One region of the Pseudoalteromonas sp. SG44-1 genome, then DNA from elsewhere that is predicted to be linked to it. Evidence: riboswitches for the same ligand, from Rfam matches in the RefSeq annotation. Region 1 holds a riboswitch; the other holds the start of a gene.

Region 1 (7,636 bases):
GTTTTTCATTATTCGTCCTCTCCAATATAGGTTTCTTCGTTTACTTCCATTAAGGCATCAATATAACGGTAGATAGGTGCTTGCAGCATAAAGCCGCCTTCTACTTCACGGGCAAGGCCAAGTCGAATCATGCGTAAGTACACGTCTTTACGTAGGTCTGATCCTGAAAAAATTTCGAGTTGATCAAATAAGTGCTTGTTCATTTGCACTAAAGTTTGCATCAGTTCTAAATCATTCACTTCATCAAATAAGGCACGCATTGGGTCTTTACCTGAGTTTGCATAGTGCTCAATTAAGATATAAATGGTTAAGGCAATCGCGCGGGAAATTTTCCCCATATTGGGTGTACTTTCATCACTGGCAAAGTAATAAAAACCACGGCTGTCATGTTGTAAATCGTGGCCAAGGGCGCTGAATAATGCGCGGTAATGATCAATTTGTTGATCAAGCTCTTGCCACATTACGGTGTCTTGTTCGCTAATGTGATAGCCGGTGACTAATTTTTTATTAATTGCTTGTAGATGACTAAGTTCATCTAAATTTATCTGTGTCATAACGGTTACTCATCCACTGTTGGTGTTTGCTGAGAGTCAACAGGCTTAGAATTAAAAGGGAAAAGAGAAAAATGTTGCCCGGCAATTTTTACGCGCATTTTTTCATCGCTTTGATTGATTTCAATATCGGTGTCACTTACCAGCTTTTGATATAAAAACAGCATTTCGTCGGCTTCAAGGTCGGGGTAGCTTTGCTCTAAAAAGGTCAATAATGGTTGTGGCTTTTTACGTTTAGCATTGAAGCGTTTTTTAAAGTTTGCTTTAACATTATTGTAATCTGGAATATTTGGCGTAACAAAAGCAGGCACATCTTGTTGATCAGGAAGTTCGTATTCACTGTGTTCAAACTCAACAAGTGCAGCCATATAAGCGACCATATGGCGCTGTTGCCCCAATGAGAATCGCTGCGTGTCAGAGACAAAATGTGGTTGTACGGCGCTGAGCATATTATCAACGCCATTTTTACGTACTAAACCAAGTACTTTAGCTGCTTGACGAGTGATCATATTATTACGGCGCAACTCTTCACGCAGTGGCATTAGCATATCGGCACTTTTACGCAGGCTTTCGCGACCAACTAAATGCATTTCTAAAATTCGGGTACGTAATCGTTCAAGCATGCGTTTATCTTGATAAGCTTTACCGCTGCGTTCAATATATTCGATTTGCGTACTGATTTGTGTTTCGATGGTATTAAAACAAGCATGAAAATCGCCACGAATATCAACCATTTCAAGCATTGGTTCAATGTATTCATCAAACGCTTCAATCACCGCTTGATAACGCTTTTGTAATGATTGCACCGCATTATTAGCTTTTGCTTGTTCTACAATATTTAAAATGGCATTTTCGTTGTGGGCAAATAGTTTCATTATTTTACGCACCCGATCATCCATAATGCGGCTAAAACGGCGCATCTCGTCGTAGTCTTCAATACTACCGGCATTGTCTAAACGGTTACCCAAACGGGCTAAATCTTCAACCAGCACGCTAATTTCTTGCGCCAAGCCTAAATGTTCTTCCTGCAATAAAAAAGTGGCAAAATCTGCAATTGCACGGTTAATTTCAAGTTGTGACGATTTAGCCAAGGGAATAATAATATCTTGGTTTAAAAGGCGGTTGGTTTCTTTGTAAATGCGCTCATTTGACCACGTAGGTTGTTTTTGTTTGATCGCATTTTGCACGTCTTTTAGGCTGAAATCAGCCATTTTAAAACGTTTAAATAGCAGCTCTAACATTCCCCAGTGCTCTGTTAGGGTATTTAGCAACTTTTTAGCTGGGATCATAAAACTCCAAAAATCCTAATTTATCTTGTAAAGCCGGCTTGTTAGGCCTCAGCGATTAGTCGTAGAAAAGCAAATTGACAATAGTTTTACACATTCTTTGGTGCTAGACTGCGCGCCGTGTCGTCCTGCGGCTCATAACATACAATTTTTACATTTTTATAAAGGTTGTTCAAACACCATGGTAACTGCAATTATCCTAACCCTGATAACGCTAGCATTCGTGCTCATCGTTATAGAGGATATTATCCATGTAAACAAGGCCAAAACCACGCTTTTCTTTGGTACTTTATGCTGGATTATCTTATTTATCTCGCCGCTTCACGGGCAAAGCCCCGAAAACGTACAACATCAACTTGACCACAATATTTTAGAGATTGCCACACTGTGGTTGTTTTTAATGGCTGCAATGACCTTTGTAGCCTATTTGAACTCCAAAGGTTTTATCCAAAATATTGTGCATAAGATAATGCCCAGTGCTATTAGCGAACGCAAACTGATGTTTTTGATTGGCGGGTTCTCCTTCTTATTTTCGTCGATTTCAGACAATATCACAGCCACATTAATTTCCCTTGCGGTGGTTATGTCGTTAAAACTCGATCCGAAAAAGCTAATTAAATACGCTACGCTTATCATCTTTAGTGTGAACTCGGGCGGAGTGTCGTTAATTACCGGTGATGTTACTACCTTGATGATTTTCCTTGATGACAAAGTTACCATTGGTCACTTGCTATTGTTGGTTGTGCCTGCGTTATTTAGCGTGGCGCTATTGGCCATTATGCTGTCATTTGGGCTCAACGGCCAAGTTGAGTTTACCAAACAAGAGGACCGTCGCATTGAGAAAACAGATATCACTATTGCAGTGATTTTCTTATCAACGATTGTCGGGACATTAACGTTAAGCGTGCTTTATCATGTGCCGCCTTTGTTAACTTTCTTATTTGGTTTGTCGTTGATGTTTTTAGTAGCGCAATTTTTAATGCGCAAAAAAGATGTGAATAAAAAAATCATCGATTATATTCGCGAAATAGAATACGACACCTTGCTGTTCTTCGTTGGCGTATTATTACTTGTAGGCGCCCTGAAAGAAGTCGGTATGCTCAGTAAGTTCACTCACCTTTACGAGTTAATGCCAGCACAATACGCTAATTATTTAATGGGTATATTATCAGCTGCGGTTGACAACGTACCACTAACGGCTGCGTTACTTAAAGCTGAAATAGTGATGAGTCCACAACAATGGTTGTCGTTTACGTATGCAACTGGGGTGGGGGGGTCCATGCTTATTATTGGCTCGGCTGCCGGTATTATCGCTATGAGTAAAGTAAAAGCGCTTACCTTTATGAGTTATTTACGTATGTCGGTGTATTTATTAATCGCTTATACAATTGGTTATATGGGATCGTATTTAGCAGGTAGTTTTATTTAATTGCTTTTATTATTTAAAACAACTTGACAGCTAGACGTCTAAACGATAACTTTCAAAGCCCGCTTAATAGCGGGTTTTGTTATTTAATTGCTAATAATTTACGTAATTAATCTAACATTCAGAAGAGGTGCGGTACTTAGGTACTTAATGTTAGGCGACGTATGCCTGTAATCATTAAGGAGGGAAGTACTCGCCGAGGAAAGCAACTGGACGTCACAGTGGTTTTTCGGTTTATGGGGCTGAATCCTCAAAACTGTCACCAATTAGGTGGAGAGCTTCTGGCAGTGGACTTTTCTTATCGAGCACCCCCTTGCCAAGTTCTTCTTGTTTTATCGTGGTATGAATGCCACAAAAGGAGACGACATGAATACCCAATTAGCTGCAACTAACTTGCAACAGTCAGCACAAAATCAAAAATCAGACTACGTAGTCGCAAAGTTCGGTGGCACCAGTGTGGCTAACTTTGAAGCGATGAGCCGTTGCAGTGAAATTATTGTAGCCGATAACAACGTACGAGTAGTGGCCGTAAGTGCCAGCGCAGGAGTGACTAATCACCTTGTGACCTTATGTAAAAAAGATTTATCAGCAGATGAGCGCAATGAGAACATTGCTGGCGTTATTGCTATTCAAGAAGCTATTTTAAATGAGCTGTCATTGGATGCTGATTTAGCTCATGGCTTTGATGAAACCATTAAAGCTTTTAAGTCACTTGCCAGTGAGCCACTAAAATCAAAGCAACAACATGATGAGTTATTGAGCTTTGGTGAGCGTTTATCATCCTATTTATTTACTCAGGTACTGCGTTTAAATGGCTTAAATGCGGTGCGTTTTGATGTGCGACAGGTATTAAAAACCGACAGCCAGTTTTCTAAAGCAACCCCAGATGTAGCTGCAACAGCAATGGCCGCAAAAGAGCATTTAATTCCGTTATTAGCTGAACAGGTTATTGTAACTCAAGGCTTTATAGGCAGTGACGCGCATGGTCAAACTACCACACTTGGTCGTGGTGGTTCAGATTACAGTGCGGCATTACTGGCCGAAGCTATAAACGCTAAAAGCGTGCACATTTGGACTGATGTCGTGGGCATTTTTAGCACCGATCCGCGCTTATGTGCTAAGGCTACGCCGATTGCGCGTTTAAGTTTTGATGAAGCGGCCGAAATGGCTACCTTTGGGGCGAAAGTATTACATCCGGCAACTATCTTACCTGCGAGCCGCAGCCATATTAGTGTGTTTGTTGGTTCTAGCCGTGAGCCTGAACGTGGTGGTACCTGGATCGAACGTGAGAAATCACAAATCCCCGGAATTCGTGCTGTCACGCAGCGTAAAAATCAAATATTGTTAACCTTAAAAAGCCCCGAAATGCTTTTGGCTAGTGGTTTTTTAGCCCACGTGTTTACAATTTTAAGTGAGTTTAATATCTCGGTTGATTTGGTAACTACCTCAGAGATAAGTGTTGCAATTACTTTAGATAATGCGCCAAATGCCTCGCGTCCTGAGCTTGATCAAGAATGCCTTGATAAGTTAGCGGAGTTTTGCCACGTGTCGGTTGAGAACAACTTAACCTTAGTGGCATTAATTGGTTCACAAATTCAATTACGTCAGCAAGAAATTAACTTAATGAATGTATTAAGCGATTTTAATATTCGCTTAATTTGTCATGGCGCAAGTAAACATAACCTGTGCTTTTTAGTGGAGCAGAGCGAGTCAGACTTTGTTGTGCAAGCGATCCACAGCCGTTTATTAGAAGTTCAAAACGCCGCGTAATTGGGCGGTAGAATTTACCACAGAGCACTGCCAGACAGTGCTCTTGTCACTTACCACACTAATATCAAACTCATGATATTGACAACTCAGCGCTGTTAAATTTGCTCGCTCAAGTTCAGTAAATACATTGGGGCTGAGTAATTTTGCAATTGGTTGGCTGGTGGCTTTGGCAAGTGCTTCTTTTAAGGTCCATATTCTAAAAAATCGTTCTGCGCTTTGCTGATCTTGCGTTATTAAATTTACCTCATCAAGATGATAAAAATGCTTAGCGAGCTTTGCAAATGGGCGCTTCAGGTTTATTTTTTCAATATCAAAACCAAATTCAATTCGTTCTACATTTAATGCAGCACCGACAAAACCATTAGAGTGGGATAAACAACTACGCAATACAGTGTCACTGTCAGTTATATGTAGCAGTAATTTACTGCTTTGCTGGTCAAATTCAGAGCTAATATGGTTATTTGCTAGATCACGAAATTGTGGCATCGTTTGTTTTACCAAATACTTAAGCAGTAGCCGAGTGGCTAAATATTCTTGCTTGGCTTTGTAACTTTTTCTACGGGTGATCACCGTCAGTTCAAATGGGCTTAATAGTGCGTTTAAATCGAATTCATCAACATTTAACTGCTGGGCATCAAATAATAAAATAGTATTCGCATTGAATGGCTGCACGCTGTGTTTGGTGATAACGAGTTGCTGTTGAAAAAATAATGCAGGCATAAAATCCACAATTAAAGTGATAAAAGAACAAACATGTTTATATTTTGTGCGGTTGTGCGCTGGTTAATTAAGCCAAGGCAAATTTATTACTCTGTGAGAGTTAAATATGGTTTAATTCACAATAATGAAAAATAATAACAGATTTGTAGATGTATGGCACAATTGCGTGATGGTTTTCAAAGCCGCCTTGGCTTTGTTTTAGCAGCTTCTGGCGCTGCAGTTGGATTAGGTAATATTTGGGGATTTCCCACGCAAGCGGCAAATCATGGCGGCGGCGCGTTTTTACTAGTCTATTTTATAGTTATCTTTTTTTTAGCCTTGCCAGCTTTATACACTGAGTTGTACTTAGGCCATAAAGCGCAAGCTAATCCGGTTAAAGCACTTAGACAAGCATGGCAAGAGCAAGCACCGCAAGTAGGCGCTGCTGCTGGTTATTTAGGTTTAGCCGGTGCGATTGTGATGCTGAGCTTTTACTCAATTGTTGCAGGTTGGATGCTTGCTTATGCCCTTGAACCCATTGCTAGCTTTTTTGGATTTACCACCGTCAGTACGTTTTTGCACACGGATTCGATGGCGCGTAATTTTGTATTTACACCACTGATGCTGATCCTCACTGCGAGTATTATTCTCAAAGGTGTTAAATCTGGCATAGAAACATGGTCGCGACGGTTAATGCCGATGCTATTGGTGTTACTCGTTGTGCTAATTGCTTATATAGCCACGCTTGATGGCGCAAGTGAAGGCTTTGCTGCGTATTTAGTGCCAGACTTTAGCCAAATACTCGACCCAGGTTTAATTATTGCGGCAATGGGACAGGCGTTCTTTTCACTGTCACTGGGTGTCGGTTGTATGATGATTTATGGCTCGTACTTGCAGCCTGATGCTAATTTGCCGCGGTTAACCGCGTCGGTAGCGTTACTTGATACAGGGGTTGCCTTTTTAGCGGGTTTATTAATTATTCCTGCAATTTACGTGGCGCAGCACAATGGCGTGCAAGTATTTAGTGATGGAAAATTAGTGGGAGAAGGGCAACTAATTTTCGCAATTCTACCGCAGTTATTTAATACTATGGGCGAAATTGGCTTATTGGTTGGTTTACTGTTTTTTGTACTTATGTCGATTGCATCGCTCACATCGACTATTTCATCCACTGAAATTCCAGTGGCTTTTTTAGTTGAAAACCATCAAGTAGAGCGTAAAAAAGCGACGTTTTTAGTGAGCTTAACGGTTTTAGCCGCGTCATCGTTGATTATTTTCAATTTTGATTGGCTATTTGGTTTAGTGATCATGGTACTGACTCAGTATCAATTACCGCTTATGGGCTTATTTTACTTTATCACTGTAGGGTGGTTGTGGCGCCGTGGTAATCAATTAAATGAGGCTGCAAGTGGCATGCGTTATTGGTTTGCTCAGTACATACGTTATGTGTGTCCGATACTGATGACCGCCGTGTTCGCTAATGTCGCGTTTGGTTGATAATTTAGCTTTCAGTTTTTTAGTTTTAATTGTTAATATATAGTGTTGTACCAATCGTTTTAAGTTACTGACCATTTATAGCGACAGATAAATGGTTAAATATTTAAGTCGATTGGTATTATATCCAGGGAGGAATTATGAACATAGATGTTAAAGTCCCCACGCTTCCAGACTCAATAAACACAGCAGATATCGCTAAACTTTATGTTAGTGAAGGCCAACTCGTTTATGCCGGTGATGTGTTATTTGATGTTGAAACTGAAAAAGTTGTTTTAGAAATAATGGCCGACTGCAGTGGCATTATTGAGAATATAACGATTGCAAATGGCGACCATGTTAATCCTGAACAGGTTGTAATGACTTTGCAGCAGCTTGCAGACAGCGAACTGCCAGCAAGACCAACAGCT
Region 2 (7,636 bases), on a different contig from region 1:
TCAGGCTAACTTGCTTTTCAATTACCGCACTTAAAAATGCCAAATAACGCGCAGAGCCCGTAGACTTTATCTCAGGATAATGACGCTCAATAGCTAAATCAGCTAAGGCTTTTAAACCAGTAACGTCACCTTGCGCAGCTAAATACTGAAACGAACCGACACGTATATGACTACTAGCAACGCGGGTAACAATGGCTCCTTGTTGTGGTGGTTGACGGTAAACTGTTTCACCACTGGCAACAACTGCCAAACAACGTGTCGTCGGTATGCCAAGCCCATGCATTGCCTCACTCATTATATATTCACGTACCGCAGGACCGATTGCACAACGGCCATCACCTCCACGTGAAAATGGCGTAGCACCAGAACCTTTGAGTTGAATGTCCCAAAGCTGTTGCTGCTGATCAGTGACAGCCCCTAATAAATGTGCTCGCCCATCACCTAAACGCGGTGAAAAATGTCCAAATTGATGCCCTGAGTAACCTAATGCCACAGCAGCAACATCGCTGTTATTAAGATTACCAGAAAAAATTACCGCACGTTCTGATGTGACAACCTCAATATTAAGCTGCCTAGCTAACGTATCGTTCCACAGCAGTAAGTTTGGAGCAATAACAGCACTTGGCTGATCAGCCACAGCAAAATCATCAGCAATCTGGGTGTAACGAGCAACTAATTTCATAGTATTCCTTAAGCTTGGGTTGTTTGTATACCAACGCGATTATCGCCCACGCTGTATGCAACTAACAGACTGAGCTCTTGTAGGCTTAATCCGCTTTGTTGCTGCAATTCATTAAAAAAATGTTGAGCGTTGGCAAGTGACTTTTTAGTTTGTAAACCGCCATCAATTATTTTATGAGCACGGAGATAACTTTCTACATCACGCGATAATAAAAAAGTATCTTTCCCTAAGGTTCGCAATGCATAAGGGCCGGTGTTACCACCTAAACGCGCCCCATGCTTTTTTAAATACCCCCACAAACCAATAATATCGTCGCTCGGCCAATCTGCAATAAACTGACTAAAACTGCCATGTTCACTTGCCACTTCATGGATCATATACGCATTTTCTGGGATCGTTTGCACTTTTTTAAAGTTACGAACGATTCGCTCATCGGTGGCTTTTTGCTCAAGCATATCTGGCGGCATCATTAATAATTTAGCCACACTAAAATCCCAAAATACTTCCCGAAAACCTGGCCATTTATTGTTGATCACTGACCAATAAAAACCACTTTGAAAAATTTTGCGGGTAAACTCTTCAAGCCATGCATCATCAGGTAAAGCAGTTAATTGCTTTGCATTTTGAGGGGCAACAAGTAATTGCTGTAACATTACTTCGCTACCTTTTCGCTGTGCCGCTCGTTGATATATATCTTGAAATTTTTCCATTACTCACTACCACTGCTTGTTATTACGCTTACTGTAACGCTATTTACGTTGTAAAAAAATGTCAGGAGCACATTGCAGCTAAAAATAAACTTAAAAATATCCAGCCTTGACACCTAGACGGCTAAAATGCTTTAATCTTTCGCATTACCCCTATTAAAGGTTTGAGTTTTAAACGATAAAACTTACACCATGGGCTAGAAGAGGTGCGTTATTCAGGTAACGTATGTGAGGAGCACACACTCCAGTGATCATACGTGAGGGGAATTAACGCCGAGAAGTAACACTTTTTGTGAAGTTTTACTTCGGGCGACTGGGTTGAATCCCAGCGACTGTCACCAATAACAGCTTGGCTGTTAAAATATTTGGTGGAGAGCTTCTGGTCTTAGCGTAATAAGGCCATAGCGCCCTATTATATTAAGCCCATTCGCTCTTCGAATTATTAGTTCGAACGACGTTAATGTGGCTCCAATCATAAAAGCTTATTAACTCCTCGAATCACTTATAAGTTCGTGAGAGATGATCAATAACTTCAATTTAAATGACTACCCTTTGTGGACGGCACTCGTCACGCCATTTACTGACGCTGGTGAAGTCGACTATGCCACTCTTGATCAGTTAGTTGCACAGCAGCAAGTGGCTGACAATGGTATTTTATTACTTGGTAGCACCGGCGAAGGCCTCGCACTAACACTCAAAGAGCAACAAGCGATTGTTGAACACGTGTGCCAATTAACGCCAACAGTACCGCTGATGGTTGCAGTAGGCGGTATAAATCTAAAGCAACAAATTGCCTGGGTTGAATACTGTAATCAGTTACCCATTCATAGCTATTTACTGGGCACTCCCCTATACGCTAAGCCCGGCGTGGTAGGCCAAACACATTGGTTTGAAAGCTTACTTAATACCAGTAAACATCCTTGCATGCTTTATAACGTACCAGGGCGCAGTGCTGTTGATATTCCATCGGCCGTAATTAGCAACTTGAAAGACCATAAAAACTTGTGGGCACTCAAAGAAGCCAGTGGCGACATTACTAAATTTGAAGGTTTTAGAAAAGTCGCACCTAATTTAGCTATTTTTAGCGGTGACGATGCACTGATGCCTTACTTTGCCCAGGCTGGCGCAAAAGGTTTAGTCTCTGTGGCTGCTAATGCATGGCCTGTGCAAACCCATGAGTTTGTAAAACGAAGTCTCAGCGGTCAACACCCCAATTTATTTGCCGACTGGTCACAAGCCATTCAAAGCTTGTTTGCTGTCGCAAACCCTATCCCCGTCAAAGTATTGATGCATTTACAAGGGCGAATTAACAGCCCGTACTTACGTCCACCTTTGACGCATCTTGAGTTAACGCAAACTGATTGTATTAACAACGCAAACAACACCATTTTATCTTGGCATTAAATACAGGTTTTTATAATGAGCTGGTTAGAACTACTAAATAATTTAGAATCGGGCGCTGTGCGCGCAGCAACACAAGACGACAACGGCCAATGGCATGCTAACGTTCTGGTAAAACAAGGTATTTTAGAAGCGTTTAAAAATGGCACTAATACCGAATTTCCAGGTGGCTTTGTTGATAAACACAATTTAGCACCACAAGGTTTTGCAGCCGATGCTGGAGTGCGTATGGTACCTGGTGGCTCAAGCGTTCGCCGTGGCGCACACGTTGCTAAGGGCACGATTATTATGCCACCAGCATATGTAAACATTGGTGCCTTTATCGACGAAGGCACTATGGTTGATAGCCACGCGTTAGTGGGGTCGTGTGCGCAAGTAGGTAAAAATGTACATTTAAGCGCTGCAGTACAACTAGGCGGTGTACTTGAACCTATTGGTGCAAGCCCGGTGGTGGTAGAAGACGATGCATTCATCGGTGCAGGTTGCGTGATTGTTGAAGGCGTAGTAGTGAAAAAAGGCGCGGTGCTCGCACCAGGTGTACGCTTATCAGCAACTATTCCTGTTTATGACTGTGTTAATGAGCGCCAGCTGGCTAAAGGCGAGCCTATTCCTGAATACGCGATTGTTATTCCAGGTTCTCGCCCAGCTTCTAATACTTGGGCTCGCGAGCAAGGATTAAGTATGTCGTGTGCATTAATTGTAAAATACCGTGATGAACAAAGTGATGCATCATTGCTGCTTGAAGAGGTTTTACGTTAATGAGCTTTTTGAGCACGCCAGTTAAAACCGCCATTGATGAGCTATCAACTGCGCTTGATACACCCTTTTTTATTTACGACCTTGATACATTAAACGCACACTTAACGCGGTTAGTGACGCAAACTGAGGTAAAACTGTGGTATGCCGTAAAAGCTAACCCATTATCTAAAGTCATTCAAAGCTTAGATAACGCGGGTTTTAACTTTGATGTGGCAAGCAAGGGCGAACTTGAGCAAGTACTTGCTCAAGGTATTAACAGCGAGCGCGTGCTCAATACAGGGCCTGCCAAAAGCCCAAAACAAATTAAACACTTTATTGCGCGCGGCGTACGTACCTTTGTTGCCGAAAGCCTTAATCAAGTACGCTGGCTTAACGAGCAAGCAAGCTTACAAAACTGTCAGTTACAGGTATTACTGCGAGTGCAATTACGCTGGCCTGAAGGGGAAAAAAACCCACTTGGTGGCGATAGCCTTACTCCATTTGGTTTAGGTTGCGATGAATGGCAAGCGCTAAATACTAGCGACTACCCAGCGCTTAATTTTGACGGTCTGCATATTTTTCAGTGGGGCAACATGCTTAGCAGCGACAAACTCGCTGAGCTGTGGACACAAATGATTACGCCGTTAACAAAGCTTGCCAACGATTTAGGTATTCACTTAAAAGTACTCGACTTAGGCGGTGGTTTAGGTATTCCTTACACTCTTGATGCACCAACCTTAAGTTGGGATGCGCTCATTGATGCATTAGCTGACATTAAGAATGCCGCAGGCGTACAAGAACTCTGGATGGAGCTTGGCCGTTATGCTGTGGGCGAATGCGGTCATTACGCAACACCTGTCGTTGAGCGAAAACTTAACTATGCCCAACAACAAGTGATCTTAAGCGGCGGTATTAATCATTTATTGCGCCCTGCAGTCACCAGCCAAGATTTCCCGGCACGATTATTACGAGACTCAACTGCTGCATACCAAACTATGAGCTTATATGGGCCATTATGTACAGCACTTGATTGCTTAGGTGAACACCAATTACCTAGTGATTTAAATGAGCAAGACTGGCTGGTGTTTAGCCAATGTGGCGCGTACGGCTTTACCGAAAGTATGCCGTATTTTTTATGTCATGAGCTAGCCGCTGAATACACATTACAAAATGGCGAGCTTAACTGTATTCGCACAGCTGAAGATGCCAACTACTACTTAAGGTAATTGAGATGAGTACGACTAAAGCTATAAGCCAAGAAAACATAGTAGTTGGTGAAGTTGCCAACGGCCTACCGCTCACAATTCCTGTCTATCGTTTAAAAGGCGATGGCACTGGGCCAAGTGTGTATGTGCAAGCTAATATGCACGGTGCAGAAGTACAAGGCAATGCGGTTATTTACCAATTACTTGAGCAGCTTAAGCATCTTGAACTCAAAGGCGATATCACCCTGGTGCCTTACGCGAACCCAATTGGTTGCAATCAAAAATCGGGCGAATTCACCCTTGGTCGTTTTGATCCAATCACCGGCACCAACTGGAACCGCATGTATCACTGCAATAGTAAGCTCGCGAGCCAATTTGCTGAGCAATACAGTGATGCCGATGAGCAAACCTTAAAAAGTGAGTTTAAAGCCGCACTGATTGATGAAGTAGACCAACAACTAAGCGGTCCAGCTTATCGCCTAACTACAGGCAAACGCATTGCACTTAACTTGCAAAAGTTGGCACACCAAGCTGATATCGTGCTCGACTTACACACAGGCCCCATTTCGAGTCAGCATTTATATTGCCCAGATTATGCCAAGGCCAGTGCCAACTACTTTAATATTCCTCATGTATTAATCATCCCTAATGATTTTGCAGGAGCAATGGATGAAGCAAGTTTTTGCCCATGGTGGCAATTAACCGAGGCATTAGCTCAACAAGGGCGTGAATTTAATGTTCAAGTTGAAGCTTTTACGGTCGAACTCGGCAGCCAAGAAAAGATAGATTTAACTGCGGCCCTTGATGATGCTAATAGTATTTTAAGTTACCTAAATCATAAGCAGGTATTCGTTGATGCCCCCTATCAGCCAAAAGTAATGAAGCGCTACGGCTGTGATTTAAATGATTACCTTGCTTACTATGCACCTATGGGCGGCATGGTTGAGTATATAGCGCCACTTGGCGGCCATATCAAAGCTGGCGAGCCGATTGCTAGAGTATTGCGAATGGAGCGCTACCTAGCAGAGCAACCATTACAAACCCTAACACTTGATTGTGACGCCATCGCGATTTTGCATTTTGCTTCAGCAAGCGTAAACCAAGGCACCGAACTATATAAATTCTTTACTAACGTATTTGAGCTTTAATTTTTATATCAAGCTCAACCCTTCTCATTGCGTGAGAGCACGACTATCCAATTGGAAAAAGTGCATTGAACAAGCGGCTTCGGCCGCTTTTTCTTTGTATTTATGGGCAAAAAGCGCCACAATCAACTAAGTTCAGTAACAATTCACTGATATTCAGTTAAAGTAAATGCTGGATAAATGTATGGGATAGGTATCTTAGTCGTTTTATGATACTGAAATTAGCCTATTCTCATTTACGAAAAACACAATAGCTACTCTCTATTTGATTTTATCAAAGGAATAATAATGACTTGGCACTATGGGATCCTATTTACTGCACTATTATCAAGCTCTGCATTCGCACAATCAGAATCAACAGCAAAAACCAACGAGCAAGATGATGATGTCGAGCTAGTAAAGCAATGTATTTTAAATGAGGCAATTGGCGGGGCTGGCGAGATGACGCTAGCACAGCTGCGTGAAAAATGCTCATCACTTGATGAAAGCAAACAACTTACCGCACTCGATAAGCGCCAAGCACGCGAAGAAGTAAGTAAAGAAAACCGTAATGTTATTACTCCACACAAACGTAACTACATTTTACCTGTTTCTTATGTATCCCACCCAAACAATAGCTCGTTTGAAGCGTATGACGAACTAACCGGTGAAAAACAAGATGAACCACTCGATAACTTAGAAGCAAAATATCAGCTTTCAATTAAGGTACCTATTTTCGATGATTTTTCTGATGAAGACCAGGCTATATTTTTTGCCTTTACATTACAGTCATATTGGCAGCTTTATAACAAAGAAAGTTCCTCACCATTTCGTGAGACCAACTATGAGCCTGAAATTTTTTGGGTTAATTATTTAGATAAGAAGCACGTTCCATGGGGCGACGAAATGGCAGTAGTCCTTGGTATTTCGCATCAATCTAACGGTAATAGTCAGCCTGATTCGCGCTCATGGAACCGTATTTATGCAAACTTTTTGTGGGAAAACGATGGCTATGTGTTTAGCTTTAAACCTTGGTACCGTATTTCAGAAAGCGAGAAGGAAACGCCATTAGATCCAAGAGGTGATGATAACCCTGATATTTACAAATACATGGGTTACTTTGAATTTAGCGGTGCATATCGACTTAATGATCATGAATTTAGTTTTATGACCCGCAATAATTTAAATTCAGATAACCGCGGTGCAATTCAGCTTGATTGGTCATTCCCATTATGGGGCCGAGTTCGAGGTTACGCCCAATACTTCAACGGCTACGGTGAAAGTTTAATTGATTATAACGCTGACATAGAACGTATTGGCGTGGGTATATTATTAACTGATTTACTATAAAAAAAGGCCAAGCAATTGCTTGGCCTTATCTTTTGTTTGCTCTGAATTCTAACTACTTAATAATTCTAAATGTACCTTCAAACTCAGCAACCAGTAACTCACCATCGTAGATTTCCACTGGCACTACATAGCTCGCTTTACCTTCTGACTCTAACTCGGCTAATTTACCCTTACAGCCGCTTAAATCAACGCTGCCACGTGGGTCGTTATTAAGCGGTTTTAAATATTTAATATTAGCATCAGCTAACACAATATTACCTTCAAGCCCGGCTTCTTTGAGTGCTAAATAAGTCGCGCCCCAGCCGGTTAACGTCGCTAAACTATAAATAGAGCCAGCAAACATAGTGTTATGCAAGTTTAAGTTCGCATTTAAATCTGCACTGGTGGTAAATTGCCAATCAGTGTAACTTTCAACTTTAATGCCCATAG

The links. Region 1 has a riboswitch for lysine ahead of lysC (lysine-sensitive aspartokinase 3). Riboswitches for the same ligand answer to the same signal wherever they lie in the genome.
Region 2: linked by a shared signal. The riboswitch ahead of dapA (4-hydroxy-tetrahydrodipicolinate synthase) and the one ahead of lysC (lysine-sensitive aspartokinase 3) in region 1 are both predicted to bind lysine.

What each region holds. Positions count from the first base shown of each region.
Region 1 is NZ_JACJEW010000052.1:17,663-25,298, forward strand. Features, by position in the region: gene H5187_RS18655 (ATPase) at 1-9, opposite strand, end outside; gene H5187_RS18660 (condensin complex protein MksE) at 9-554, opposite strand; gene H5187_RS18665 (hypothetical protein) at 560-1,840, opposite strand; gene nhaD (sodium:proton antiporter NhaD) at 2,019-3,266, shown strand; lysine riboswitch at 3,381-3,552, shown strand; gene lysC (lysine-sensitive aspartokinase 3) at 3,630-5,033, shown strand; gene H5187_RS18680 (4'-phosphopantetheinyl transferase superfamily protein) at 5,010-5,753, opposite strand; gene H5187_RS18685 (sodium-dependent transporter) at 5,907-7,229, shown strand; gene H5187_RS18690 (biotin/lipoyl-containing protein) at 7,367-7,636, shown strand, end outside.
Region 2 is NZ_JACJEW010000036.1:13,526-21,161, forward strand. Features, by position in the region: gene H5187_RS16010 (YdiU family protein) at 1-682, opposite strand, end outside; gene H5187_RS16015 (DNA-3-methyladenine glycosylase I) at 691-1,392, opposite strand; lysine riboswitch at 1,583-1,776, shown strand; gene dapA (4-hydroxy-tetrahydrodipicolinate synthase) at 1,909-2,793, shown strand; gene H5187_RS16025 (2,3,4,5-tetrahydropyridine-2,6-dicarboxylate N-succinyltransferase) at 2,809-3,549, shown strand; gene H5187_RS16030 (PLP-dependent decarboxylase) at 3,549-4,754, shown strand; gene H5187_RS16035 (succinylglutamate desuccinylase/aspartoacylase family protein) at 4,760-5,881, shown strand; gene H5187_RS16040 (phospholipase A) at 6,167-7,207, shown strand; gene H5187_RS16045 (bifunctional GNAT family N-acetyltransferase/hotdog fold thioesterase) at 7,260-7,636, opposite strand, start outside.